DNA from 3 places in the Geobacillus uzenensis genome. Region 3 is predicted to be linked to each of the others. Evidence: riboswitches for the same ligand, from Rfam matches in the RefSeq annotation. Region 3 holds a riboswitch; each other region holds the start of a gene.
The links. A riboswitch is a leader RNA that binds a small molecule or an ion and turns the genes downstream of it on or off. The one in region 3 is predicted to bind cobalamin.

Region 1: it holds a riboswitch for cobalamin, as region 3 does, so the genes downstream of both, B9L21_RS07415 ((2Fe-2S) ferredoxin domain-containing protein) here and B9L21_RS11765 (ribonucleoside-diphosphate reductase subunit alpha) in region 3, are expected to answer to the same signal.
Region 2: it holds a riboswitch for cobalamin, as region 3 does, so the genes downstream of both, B9L21_RS04550 (ABC transporter substrate-binding protein) here and B9L21_RS11765 (ribonucleoside-diphosphate reductase subunit alpha) in region 3, are expected to answer to the same signal.

What each region holds. Positions count from the first base shown of each region.
Region 1 covers NZ_NEWL01000006.1:7,757-12,120, forward strand. Annotated here, with positions in the region: gene B9L21_RS07400 (glycerophosphodiester phosphodiesterase family protein) at 1-668, opposite strand, end outside; tRNA gene B9L21_RS07405 (tRNA-Gln) at 859-930, shown strand; gene rraA (ribonuclease E activity regulator RraA) at 1,161-1,646, shown strand; cobalamin riboswitch at 1,707-1,899, shown strand; gene B9L21_RS07415 ((2Fe-2S) ferredoxin domain-containing protein) at 2,079-2,483, shown strand; gene B9L21_RS07420 (energy-coupling factor ABC transporter permease) at 2,487-3,227, shown strand; gene B9L21_RS07425 (energy-coupling factor ABC transporter substrate-binding protein) at 3,232-3,525, shown strand; gene B9L21_RS07430 (energy-coupling factor transporter transmembrane component T family protein) at 3,509-4,237, shown strand; gene B9L21_RS07435 (energy-coupling factor ABC transporter ATP-binding protein) at 4,234-4,364, shown strand, end outside.
Region 2 covers NZ_NEWL01000002.1:591,288-595,651, reverse strand. Annotated here, with positions in the region: gene B9L21_RS04560 (adenosylcobinamide amidohydrolase) at 1-698, opposite strand, end outside; gene B9L21_RS04555 (FecCD family ABC transporter permease) at 695-1,729, opposite strand; gene B9L21_RS04550 (ABC transporter substrate-binding protein) at 1,716-2,672, opposite strand; cobalamin riboswitch at 2,813-3,012, opposite strand; gene B9L21_RS04545 (NUDIX hydrolase) at 3,096-3,563, opposite strand; partial or broken gene B9L21_RS18250 (IS982 family transposase) at 3,686-4,094, opposite strand; partial or broken gene B9L21_RS04540 (PTS transporter subunit EIIC) at 4,199-4,364, opposite strand, start outside.
Region 3 covers NZ_NEWL01000006.1:857,391-861,754, reverse strand. Annotated here, with positions in the region: gene asnB (asparagine synthase (glutamine-hydrolyzing)) at 1-1,069, shown strand, start outside; cobalamin riboswitch at 1,272-1,467, shown strand; gene B9L21_RS11765 (ribonucleoside-diphosphate reductase subunit alpha) at 1,596-3,878, shown strand; gene B9L21_RS11760 (ribonucleotide-diphosphate reductase subunit beta) at 3,989-4,364, shown strand, end outside.

The DNA.
Region 1 (4,364 bases), 850 kb from region 3:
TCGGCATAGACGGCGACCCGCTCTAGCAGCTCGTCCGGGCTGATACGGGCCGTCTCGCGTTCTCCGATGAGCTGAATGAGCGGAATGCCGCGCGGGGTGAGGGGCCTTAGCGCCTGCAAACTCTCAGGATGAAATGATTGAAATATGATGCGGCCGCGCTGTAAATCATGATGTTTTTGCAGTAGCTGTACGACCGCTTTTTCGATGCCGGGCTGCTTTAATTCAATATACAAAGGGGCGTCGATTCGTTCTGCTTCCAACGTGTGTATGATCTCCTCAAGGGTCGGGATCGGTTCGCCGGCAAAGCGCTTGCTAAACCACGAGCCGGCATCAAGCCGCTTCAGCTCGGCGAGCGAAAAATCGCCAACGTGCCACGGTGAACGGTGAGGGTAGACGGTTTCGGCATTCGTCGTCCGGGCGAGCGTTGTATCATGCATGGCGATGAGCTTTCCGTCTTTCGTCATCCGCACGTCAACCTCAATATAATCAGCGTGCATGCGGCCGGCAAGCCGGTAGGAGGCAAGTGTATGTTCCGGTGCATGCCCGGAAGCGCCGCGATGGGCGATGATGATCGGCTCACGGGCGACAGACGGCTGTGGAGCAGCCGAAGAAGCTAAGCCTAGCGGCAGCCATAACAGGAATCCGACATAGAGCCATATTCGGCGCAACGTCGTTCCCCCTTTCTGTTTGCATCATACCTTATTGGAATGAAGCGATTGTGAAGAGATGATGAAGATGTGGTAAAACGTGCGGAACATGAATCCTTATCGGTATTTTGCCGCCTGTTGCAAAATGATATTCGTTTTGATGCATAAAGGGAGACCTCTTGCTGCATACTGTAAGTGACAACAAAGACGTTGGGCTATAGCCAAGCGGTAAGGCAACGGACTTTGACTCCGTGATGCGCTGGTTCGAATCCAGCTAGCCCAGCTGAATAAGCCGGCTAGGGCGGATCGGCCTTTGGCTGGCAAAAACGGTCTCTGCCACTTCGGCACGGGGCCGTTTTTTCGTCTGAAAGCAGTTCCACGCCGGTAGGACAAAGAGGCGGATGATGCCATTCGCGATGCGAAGTTAACGAATGGTTGCTAAAAAATCGTCACGGCAGCAGGATTTTGACGAATGGTGGCGAATGTAAAACGAACGAAGGGAGAGGAATGATGATGAAAACGGCTGATTTATGCGATCAATTTCTTGACGAGCTGCAAGTGTGCGAACTTGCCTTCCAATCGTACGGCGGAAAGCGGGCGTTTTCTGGACCGATTGCCACTGTTGACGTGTTTGAAGACAACGTGCTTGTCCGCGAAGCGCTCGAGACGGTGCCGCCGGGCACGGTGCTTGTTGTTGACGGAAAAGGGTCGCGCCGCGTCGCGCTATTAGGCGACCGATTGGCGCAAATCGCCTGCGAGAGAGGGCTCGCTGGCGTCATCATTCACGGCTGCATTCGCGATTCCGCAGAAATCAGCGCGATGCCGATTGGCGTGATGGCCATTGGCACTTGCCCGGTGAAAAGCAAAAAAGAGGGAAAAGGCGCCCGCGATGTCGTGCTTGAATTTGGCGGCGTCCGTTGGGAGCCAGGCGCGTATGTGTATGCGGATGCAGATGGCATTGTCATTGCGCGAACGAACTTGTCGGAAAAAAACGGTTGACGATGAAGCCATCGTTGTACTACGATGAAAAAGGATGCTTGTTCCATGACAGCGTATATATTGGCGAAAGGCAAACAAGGTGCCCGGCCTGCTTAGGGCTTGGGTGAAAAGGGAAGTACGGTGAAAAGCCGTCACGGTACCCGCCACTGTGATGGGGAGTTTTGCGGCAACAAGTCACTGAAGGATTCTTCGGGAAGGCGCCGCAAAGCGATGATCCTAAGTCAGGAGACCTGCCTTGTTTGCATCGGACGGATGCCTACGGGAATATAGGCAGACGTGCGGGAGAATGATGGCTGAATGAGGCTTCGTTTGGCTTATTTTTGGCTTCGTACGCATTTTTCTGCACCTCTGCGCTAGAGGTGCTTTTTTATTTTTCTTTGAGCGAAGCTGAAAGGTTTTCATTTCTACCAATCTTGCAAAAGGAGGAATTGGATGGCGACGTGGGATTTGCGGGGAATGAGGCATCATCTGTTGATTTGCAACGGCGGGACGTGCCTGCGCCATGGCGGGGAGGAAGTGACGCTGGCGGTGCGTGAAGAGATCGCCCGCCTTGGATTGGACGATCTCGTTCATACGACAAGAACGCGCTGCAACGGCCGCTGCCAGGACGCGTGCGTGCTGATCGTCTACCCGGATGGCGTCTGGTATCGGCTGATGACACCGGAAAAGGCGCGGGAGGTGGTGCGCATCCATCTTTGCGAAGGGGCGCCGATTCGCGAATGGGCGACGTATGAGTTTGATGAGGAGGCAGGATGCAGATGGACGCCAGCAGGGGAAAGCGAAGCGCCGGTTGGGAAGCGGAAAACGGCCAATGAACAGAAGGAGGTGAATCGATAAACGATGCGAACAAGACGTTGGCTTGCCATCGCGGCGTTATTGGCGGGTTATTTCTTCGTGACGAATGAACAAGAAGCGTACGCGATGCACATTATGGAAGGGTTTTTGCCAGCGAAATGGGCGCTGTTTTGGTGGGGATTGTTTCTTCCTTTTTTCTTGGTTGGTTTACGTCGTCTTGTCCGCACGCTGAAAGAGCATCCGGAGCAAAAGCTGCTCATGGCATTGGCCGGGGCGTTTACGTTCGTGCTGTCGGCGCTGAAAATTCCGTCCGTCACCGGCAGTAGCTCCCACCCGACCGGCATCGGCTTCGGGGCGGCGTTGTTTGGGCCATGGGTGATGGTTGTTATCGGCACGATGGTTCTTCTGTTCCAAGCTTTGCTGCTTGCTCATGGTGGATTGACGACATTGGGGGCAAACGCTTTGTCGATGGCGGTCGTTGGGCCATTGGTTGCGTTTACTGTGTATCAGCTGCATCGCCGCCGTTTCGTATCGCAGCGGATGGCGCTGTTTTTGGCCGCTTGTTTGTCCGATTTGGCCACGTATGTGACCACATCCGTCCAGCTGGCTTTGGCATTTCCGGCCCCAGAGGGCGGCGTGCTCGCTTCGTTTTTGAAATTTGCCGGTATTTTTGCCATCACTCAAGTGCCGCTGGCGGTGACAGAAGGCATTTTGACGGTGATGGTCTGGAACTGGCTTGCTTCATACCAAGCCTCTCCGCTATTCCAACGAGAAAAGGGGGCGTGATTCGATGAAAAAAAACCGGTGGCTGTTCGCTTTCGTCTTGGTGTTGATCCTCCTTCCGCTTTGGTGGGCGCGCGGCTCGGAATTTGGCGGCACCGACGACCAGGCGGAACGGGCGATTCAAACGCTCGCTCCGCATTATCGGCCGTGGTTTGAATCGATTTTCACCCCGCCGGGCGGCGAAGTGGAAACGCTGCTGTTCTCGCTGCAAGCCGCTCTTGGCGCCGGCGTCATCGGCTACGTGATCGGCCTGTATAAAGGGCGATCGGAACGGAAGAACGGGCATGATTCGCGAGTTTGATCGGTTCGCCTACGACAATCGGCTGCGAACGTGGCGAGCGGAATGGAAGTTCGCGATGGCGGTGATCTTGTTGGTGCTTGGGATGATGAGCAGCTGGCGCGAACAGTTGCTCATGATGGCGGGGATGACGTATTGGATCATTGGCCGGGCCGGTGTCCCGTTTTCACTGTATGGAAAAGCAATGGCCGCCGCTTCGGTTTTTTTAGGAGTCAGCTTATTGACAATGATCGTTTCTATTTCTTTTCCTCTTCGGTTATCCATTGCCTATAGCCAGCTGCGGCCAGCCGCTGAACTGGCCGTTCGCTCTTTGTCGGCGTGGTCTTGTTTGTTTTTCCTTCTGATCACTACGCCGGCGCCGGAATGGTTTGCCGTCCTGCGGCGTTGCCGTCTTCCGGCGGCAGTCATCGAGCTTTGTTTTCTGATGTACCGCTTCATCTTTTTGCTTGAGCACGCAGCGGTTGAGCTGTGGCTGGCGTTGCGCGCCCGCAATGGAGGAACACATTGGCGGCATGGGGGGATGCTTATGTACCAATTGTGGCTGAAGGCCGGGCAATCGTACGAAGCGCTCGGGCGTGCGCTTGCCGCTCGCGGGGGAATCGATTCGTTTGTCTATCGGCATCAGCCGTTGGAAACAAAACCACACACCATTGACATGACAGCCGGCGCCGCGTTGATCGTGCTGCTGCTCGGGTTGATTTGGTGGAAAGGGTGAAAGAGTTGCTGCTGCGGATGGAACAAGTGTGCTATGCCTATGATTCCTCGCGTGATGTGCTCAACGGGGTTGATTGGGAAATTCCAGCAGGAAAAAAATACGCGCTCATCGGCGCAAACGGCTGCGG
Region 2 (4,364 bases), on a different contig from region 3:
AGCTCCGGCGTCATGACGTCCGCCGGCGCGCCGAGCGCGGCTGTTTTTCCTTCTTTTAAAACGAGCACTCGATCGCAATACAGGCTGGCAACGCTCATGTCGTGAAAGACAGCGACCACCGTCAAGCCGCGTGCGCGCGCGGCTTGGGCGAGCTGGTCAAGAAGACGAACTTGCCCGCTTATATCCATATGGTTGGTCGGCTCATCCAACAAGAGCAGCTGCGGCTCTTGGGCAAGCGCCCGAGCCAAATAAGCCCGCTGCCGCTCGCCGCCGCTTAACCGCTCGAGCGGCACATCGATTTTGCCGGCCAAACCGACAGCGGCAAGCGCCTCTTGAACGGCGGTTTCATCCTCTGCCGTCCACGTCGGAAACAAGCCATGCTGATGGGCGTAGCGGCCGAGCGCCACCGTTTCTCTCACCATATAGCCGTGCGCCGTTTCCGCCGTTTGCGGCAAAACGGCGGCCAACCGCGCCCATTGCTTGGCCGACAGCTCGGAAAGCGGCCGACCGCTTATGGCAATCTCGCCGCTTGCAAGCGGAAGCTCTTTGCTGATCAATTTGAGCAGTGTCGTCTTCCCGCTCCCGTTCGGCCCCAAAATGCCGAACAGCTCCCCTTTTTCAACGGAAAACGTCACGCCGTCAAGCACTTGTTTCTGTCCGTACCGATGCGATACGGCACGCACGTCGAGCATGGTCATCCCATCTTTCGTTTCGTTTTTCGGAAAAATAGGGCGGCAAACAGCGGGGCGCCGATGAGCGATGTAATGACGCCGATCGGCAGCTCGCGCGGCTCAATGATCGTCCGTGCCGCCACATCGGCAAGCACAAGAAACGCTCCGCCGTACAAGAGCGACAGCGGCAAAAGCACCCGATAGTTCGGCCCGCACACAAGCCGGACCATGTGTGGAACGACAAGCCCGACAAAGCCGATCGTTCCCGACACCGACACTGCCGCGCCGGTGAGCAGCGCGGCCGCCGTTAAAATGATGATTTTGCGGCGTGTCACATCGACGCCGACGTGAAGCGCCGCCGCCTCGCCGAACGCGAACGCGTTCAGTTCGCGGCCGTTGGCGATAAGCGTTGCCGCACCAACGAGAAAAAACGGCAACAATAGCCCGCTATACTTCCATCCGCGCATCGCCACGCTCCCCATCAGCCAGGAGATGATTTGCCGCAGCTCCTCGCCCGTCAAGGCGATCATGAGCGAAATGAAGGCGCTGAAAAAGGCGCCGAAAATAATGCCGGCTAAAATGATCGTCTCGACCGACATTCGTCGTTCAACCATGCGGGTGAACGTCAAGACAGCGGCAAGTGTCGCCATGCCGCATAAAACGCTCACGATCGGCAGCGTAAACGTGCCGAGCAGCGGCCATTGCCAGCCGAGAAAAATAACGAGCACCGCCCCGACGGACGCGCCGGACGAGACGCCGAGCGTATACGGGTCGGCGAGCGCGTTTTTCAACAATCCTTGAAACGCCGCTCCGGCCAGCGCCAAGGAAGCCCCGACCAAAAAGGCAAGCACCACGCGCGGCAGGCGAATCGCCATCACAATCGGCACCCAATCCGCCGGAATGCCGGCTGGAAGCGGCATCCCGAACCATTCGGCGGCGAGAATGCCGATAATAGAAGAAAAGGGAATCGACAGCGACCCGGTCGATATCCCCACGAGCAGTGAAAAGACAGCCGCAGCAGCGGCCACGATATATATCCACGTTTTACTTAAACACATCCGGGTAAATGGCTTTGGCAAGTTCCTCGACCCCTTCGACAAGACGCGGACCCGGCCGGCTCACTAGGTCGGTGTTGACATCATACACCCGCTTGTTTTTCACGGCCAGCACGTCCTTCCAAGCGGCGCGCTCAAGCACTTGTTTCGCCCCGCCGTATGTCGTGATGATGACATCCGGCTTGTATGCGACCGCTTGTTCCTCGGTCACCATCGGCCAGCCTTCTAAGCTGCCGGCAACATTTTTAGCAGAAATTACCTTTAGCATCTCGTCCATAAACGTTCCTTTGCCGGTCGTATACAGTTGCGGCGGCGGCGACACTTCAATCCAGACATTCGCCTGCTTGTCAGCCGGAATTTGTTTGGCTTTTTCCTTCACCTCCGCCAGTTTCGCCTTCATGTCATTGATGACTTGCTCCGCTTTGTCCGCCGTTCCGGTCGCCTTGCCGATGAGTTCAATCGACGCATACACATCGTTAAACGACGCGGCGTTATGGACAACGAGCACGGTGATGCCGGCGTCTTTCAATTGCTGCAGGCCGTCCTTCGAGTTATGGGCGCTTGATGCGTGAGCGAGAACAAGATCCGGCTTCAGAGAAATAATTTTCTCGACGTTAAATTCCATGCCGCCGATTTTCGTTTTCGTTTTCACATCCTCTGGATAATTGTCAAAATCGCTGACGCCGACGATTTTCTCGCCAAGTCCCAACGCGTAGGCGATTTCCGTATTGCTTGGAATGAGCGAGACGATTTTTTGCGGTTCTGCTTTGATCGTCACCTCTTCCCCAAGCCCGTCTTTCACCGTCACCGGAAACGCCGTTTGTTCCGTTTTCGGTTCTTCTTTTTTCGCAGGCTCGGTGCTGCCATTCGCCCCGCCGCAGCCGACGAGCACGGCGGCCAAAAGGAAGAACACCGCCACCACCGCCGGCCATGTCCAACGTTTCATCCGTCATTCCCCCTTCAGTGATGTATGTACAATAAAAAACGCCCATTCCGCCTAAATCTGGGAATGAGCGCGAAACAGACCGCCAATGGGCACAACAATGCCCTGTACGACTGTTTCCGCGTCTCACCCCCCGAAGATTCGGAAACTGCGGCAAGCAAGGCAGGTCTACTGGCTCATGCTTCATCCTACTCTGAAGCCTTCCCGTACGGAAAACAGCGCAAGCCATCTGTCCGTACAGTGGCGATTTCATTTCGTCCGCATTGACAGTTGCGGGGACAGCTCCGGATTCCCACCGGATTCCCTATTAAGCCGTTTCGGCACCTTGCTGCGAGTTGATGAATTTGTCGGATATGGACATTTTTATAATAATGCAGCGTTTAGCATTTGACAACTATGAATTTACAGCAGGTTGGAGGGAAGTCGTCACCTTCCCACTCTTGCAGACAATCGAGATGGATTCATAACCCATGTTTCATACGGAACAGAGCATTCCCTTTTCATCGCATCGAGCACCCGCGATTTCAAATGCGGCCATGTCACATATTCATCAATATTCGACTCATCGATCAACACAAACTTCGCCTTTTGAATTTCCTCAGGCTGGGGAGAAACGTTTCCTTTCACATATGTCGCTTTAAATACAATGTTTATGATATTTTTAGTTTCATTGTAATACACGCCGCTGACCCCGATGAGACGGATGTCAACGCCAGTCTCTTCATACACCTCGCGATGAACGGCCCGATCGAGCGGCTCGCCTGGTTCAACTTGTCCGCCCGGCATTTCCCACGTATCGGAGCGGTCATAGCTTTTAACAAGTAAAACCTCTCCCGTGTCATTCGTAATATAGGCTGAAACGGTGATAATGGCTTGTTGGTGTTTATCCATCAAGCTCTCCTCCTACATCGCGGAATGATCCTAGCCCTCTCCTGCAGAAAAAAAGCAGCTGCCCCATCTATACTGCCATCTTGAAAAAAATAAGGAAAATCCGTGGTGCTAGTTGAACATTAACGCCTCACGTGATGACACAGCGCAAGAGGGACAAGATCTCCACAACAGCATAGGCATGATGTTGTCCGTGCCTCGCTAGTTGGTGACGGATCTATTAGAAAAACTCTATTTAACGGAAAAACGGAGCAACCGACAACAACAGTTATATCGAGAGCGTTCAGGGAACATCTCCCTAGTGAATAAGTTTCCAATGACATACTGATACCCTGCTCGTTCCGAAGTAAAACAAAACAACTTTCCAAGAATATGAATGGCGATTATGACCCATTTCCTTGCTTTAACAAATGACGATTTCAGCGCTACAATACATTTAGAGCCGCCAGACAGTTGCGCTGATACCAAGAACAAGATCGCCGTATATTGCTTTTGAATTTCCGCTTGATCCGTTGTAAAATGAAGACGCTCTTGTATGGGATTTCTCCTTTCTAATGTTAGGTGAGCACTTTCATTTTAAAAGGAGATTTTCATACAAGGACTATTTTTATGCTCGTCTGATTTTATCTAGCACCACGGGTAATGCCGTAGTTTAAGAAAAAGTCAATCGCCCCGGCCGAGAACGTAAACCCGTGGTGGATGTCAAGCATTGTCGCCACTGCGAGCGACAAGCCGGTCAACACGGCATGGACAACGTAGAGCAATGGCGATAAAAACATGAATAGAAACTCAATTGGCTCCGTAATC
Region 3 (4,364 bases):
TCCGCACCTGAAGACATTTTCCGTCGGGTTTGAGCGGGAAGGGTTCAGTGAAATCGATGTCGCAAAAGAAACCGCAGAGAAGCTTGGGGTAGACAACATTAGCTATGTCATCTCACCGCAGGAGTATATGGAAGAGCTGCCGAAAATTATGTGGCATATGGACGATCCGCTTGCCGATCCTGCGGCTGTGCCGCTGTATTTTGTCGCTCGTGAGGCGAGAAAGCATGTCACGGTTGTGCTTTCCGGCGAGGGGGCGGACGAGCTGTTTGGCGGCTACAACATTTACCGCGAACCAGAGTCGTTGCGGCTGTTTGCGCGCATGCCAAACATCGTAAAAGCGGTGTTGCGGGTGATCGCGAAGATGCTTCCGGACGGGATGAAAGGAAAAAGCTTTTTGGAGCGCGGCACGACGCCGCTTGAAGAGCGGTATGTCGGCAATGCCAAAATCTATAGCGAAAAGGAAAAAGCGGCGCTGCTCAAAACGTACCGAGGAGGGTGCGAATATACGGCGGTGACGGCTCCGTTTTACCGCGAAACGCTTCATGACCCGCCCGTCAACCGGATGCAGTATATTGATCTTCATACATGGCTAAGGGGCGATATTTTAGTCAAAGCGGACAAAATGACGATGGCCCATTCGCTTGAGCTGCGCGTTCCCTTTTTAGACAAAAAGGTATTTGAGGTTGCTAGGCAAATCGCCCCTGATATGAAGATAGCCAACGGTACGACGAAATATATTTTGCGCAAAGCGGCCGAGGGCATCGTGCCGGATCATGTGTTAAACCGGAAAAAATTAGGGTTCCCCGTGCCGATTCGCCACTGGCTGAAAAACGAAATGTATGACTGGGCGAGACAGCTCATCCACGAAAGCGAAACTGATCATCTGTTCCATAAGGACGTGCTCTATCGGCTGCTGGATGAACATGCCCGCCACAAGGCGGACCACAGCCGCAAGCTGTGGACGGTCTTGGCGTTTATGGTTTGGCATCAAGTCTATGTGGAAAAGAAGTACGATTTTGCTCCATCCGTACAAAACGAGAAGCGGCCAGCGTCTGTTTTGGAGGTGTAGCAGGGAAACGACAGGGCGTTCTAAGGGCGACACCTAGAACGCCTTTTTCGATGGTGCGGACAGTTTCCTTGCCTTTGGCGAAGCGAAAGAGAAAATTTGCTTTCTCCCGCTCTTGCAATTTTCCCGGTTTTGGTATATGCTTGTTCCATCAGGATGCTAAACTACTATATATTGGTTTTGAGGTCTTTTTTTACAACTACATATTGTTCTGCTAAGCAACGGTGTCCATCAGGACTTAATAGGGAATCCGGTGTGAATCCGGAACTGCCCCCGCAACTGTATGTGCGGACGAAATGGGATGGCCACTGGCGGCAAGAGCCATTCAGCGCGCCGCTGGGAAGGACCCAAAGTAGGACGATGCACGAGTCAGGAGACCTGCCTTGCTTGGAACGTTTCATGTTCTTCGGGGTGTGAGAAGATGAAACGATAGGGGAAAAGAACAAGGGGTTCGTCTGCCTTTTTCCGTCTGTCGTTTCATCCGCTCGCCTGCCCGAGCGGATTTTTTTATGGAGGAGAGGGGAAACGAATGACCGCATTGACGAAAATGATCATCATCGATGACCAAGGGAAGCCGGTTTCTTTTTCACGTGAAGAGTTTGCGTCGCTGATTGGGCAAGCCGCCGCTGGATTCGGCCGTCTGTCGCTTGATGAATACGTCGAGCGTGTTTGGCAGCTTCTCAGTCGAAAGGAGTCCGTCACGGTAGAACAGCTGCACCAAACGGCTATTTTGGAAGGACTTTCTTACATTGATGAAGATGAGCCGGACTGGACGTTTGTGTGCGCCCGGCTGTATTTGCGGCAATTGTACCGTGAAGCGGCGCGGCAGCGCGGGTACGATGAACGCGAGCGGTATGGCGATTTCTACTCGCTGCTTGTTGCGCTGACGGAACAAGGGGTGTACAGCCCGCTATTGCTTGAGCGTTATACGAAAGAAGAGATCGAGACGGCTGGCTCATTTCTTGATCCAGGCAAAGACTTGTTGTTTACGTATATCGGGCTGCGCACGCTCGCTGATCGGTATTTGGCCCGCGATTATGAGCGGCGGTTGTATGAATTGCCGCAGGAGCGGTTTTTGGTCATTGCCATGACGCTTATGGCGAATGAACCGCCAAAGCGGCGGCTTGAGCTCGTGAAGGAAGCGTATTGGGCGTTAAGCAACTTATACATGACCGTGGCGACGCCGACGCTTGCCAATGCCGGGAAGTCATACGGCCAGCTGTCGAGCTGCTTTGTTGATACGGTCGATGACAGCTTGCAGGGGATTTACGACAGCAACACCGACATCGCCAATTTATCGAAATCGGGCGGCGGCATCGGCGTCTATTTAGGCAAAATCCGGTCGCGCGGCAGCGACATCAAAGGATTCAAAGGGGTCTCCTCCGGCGTCATCCCGTGGATGAAGCAGCTGAACAATACAGCGGTGAGCGTCGATCAGTTAGGACAGCGAAAGGGAGCCATTTCCGTCTATTTGGATGTGTGGCATAAAGACATTTTTGCGTTTCTCGATGCGCGGCTCAACAACGGCGACGAACGGCTGCGGACGCATGATTTGTTCACCGGCGTTTGCATCCCTGATTTGTTCATGGAGCAAGTCGAACAGCGCGGCGACTGGTACTTGTTTGATCCGCATGAAGTGCGGAAGGTGATGGGATTTAGCTTGGAAGACTTTTATGATGAGGAAAAAGGGAGCGGCAGCTTTCGGGAAAAATATTGGCAATGTGTCAACGAACCAAGACTGTCGAAAGAAAAAGTGCCGGCGATCGAAGTGATGAAAAGCATCATGCGCAGCCAGCTCGAGTCGGGGACGCCGTTTATGTTTTACCGCGATGAAGTGAACCGGCAAAATCCGAATCGCCATCTCGGGATGATCTACTGCAGCAACCTTTGCACGGAAATCGCGCAAAACCAAAGCCCGACGGTGACGAAGCGGCAATATGTAAAAGACGGGATGATCATCATTGAGAAAATCCCAGGCGATTTTGTCGTCTGCAATTTATCGTCGATCAACTTGGCGCGGGCGGTGACCGATGGGGTTTTGGCGCGGCTCATCCCGATTCAAATGCGGATGCTCGATAATGTCATTGATTTAAACAATATTCCGGTGCTGCAGGCCGGCCTGACGAACGAAAAATACCGCGCTGTCGGGCTTGGAACCTTTGGCTGGCATCATCTTTTGGCGTTAAAAGGCATTCGCTGGGAGTCGGACGAAGCGGTCCGCTATGCCGACGAGCTGTATGAAACGATCGCGTATTTGGCGATTCAAGCGAGCATGGAGCTCGCCAAAGAGAAAGGGAGCTACCCGGCGTTTCCGGGGTCGGACTGGCAGACGGGCGCTTATTTTGAGCGGCGCGGCTACGAAAGCCACGGTGAACTCGATTGGGATCGGCTGAAGCAAGATGTGGCCCGCTACGGGATGCGCAACGGCTATATCATGGCCATCGCCCCGAACACATCGACGTCGATCATCGCCGGCAGCACGGCGAGCATTGATCCCATTTTCTTAAAAGTATACGCCGAGGAAAAGAAAGATTATAAGATTCCCGTTACGGTGCCGGATTTAAACGAACAGACGACATGGTATTACAAATCGGCGTACCATATCGACCAACGTTGGAGCATCAAGCAAAACGCCGCCCGCCAGCGCCATATCGACCAAGCCATCTCCTTTAACTTCTACGTCATGAACACGATTAAGGCAAAAGAGCTGCTCGATTTGCATTTGACGGCGTGGAAGTCGGGGCTGAAAACGACGTATTACGTGCGTTCGACATCGGGGACGATCGACGAGTGCGATTCTTGCGCGAGCTGACCATGGGGCGCAACAAACGCCTTTGGTCGGGCTTTCCCTTCCTTGTGCGGGAGGGGCGTCCGAGGTTGGCCGCGCACATGATACTAGAAAACGAAAGGAAGGAATGGACGATGACGATCGGCTTAGTCAAACGACCGATTATGGATCCGGAGGCGCCGAACCGTTCGACGGGCATCATCAACGGCCGCTGCTCGAATGTGTTGAACTGGGACGATATTGCCTACCCATGGGCGTATGCGAAATATAAGCGAATGCTCGCCAACTTTTGGACGCCATTTGAAATCAATATGGCCCAAGATGTGAAGCAGTTTCCGCAGCTGACCGCCCGCGAACAGGAGGCGTTTTTGAAAATCATCGGTCTTTTAGCGCTGCTTGACAGCATCCAAACCGATTACGCCGGACGTGTCGCTGATTACATTACGGACCCGAGCATCAATGCGCTCATGATCATGCTCGCCCAGCAGGAAGTCATTCACAACCATTCCT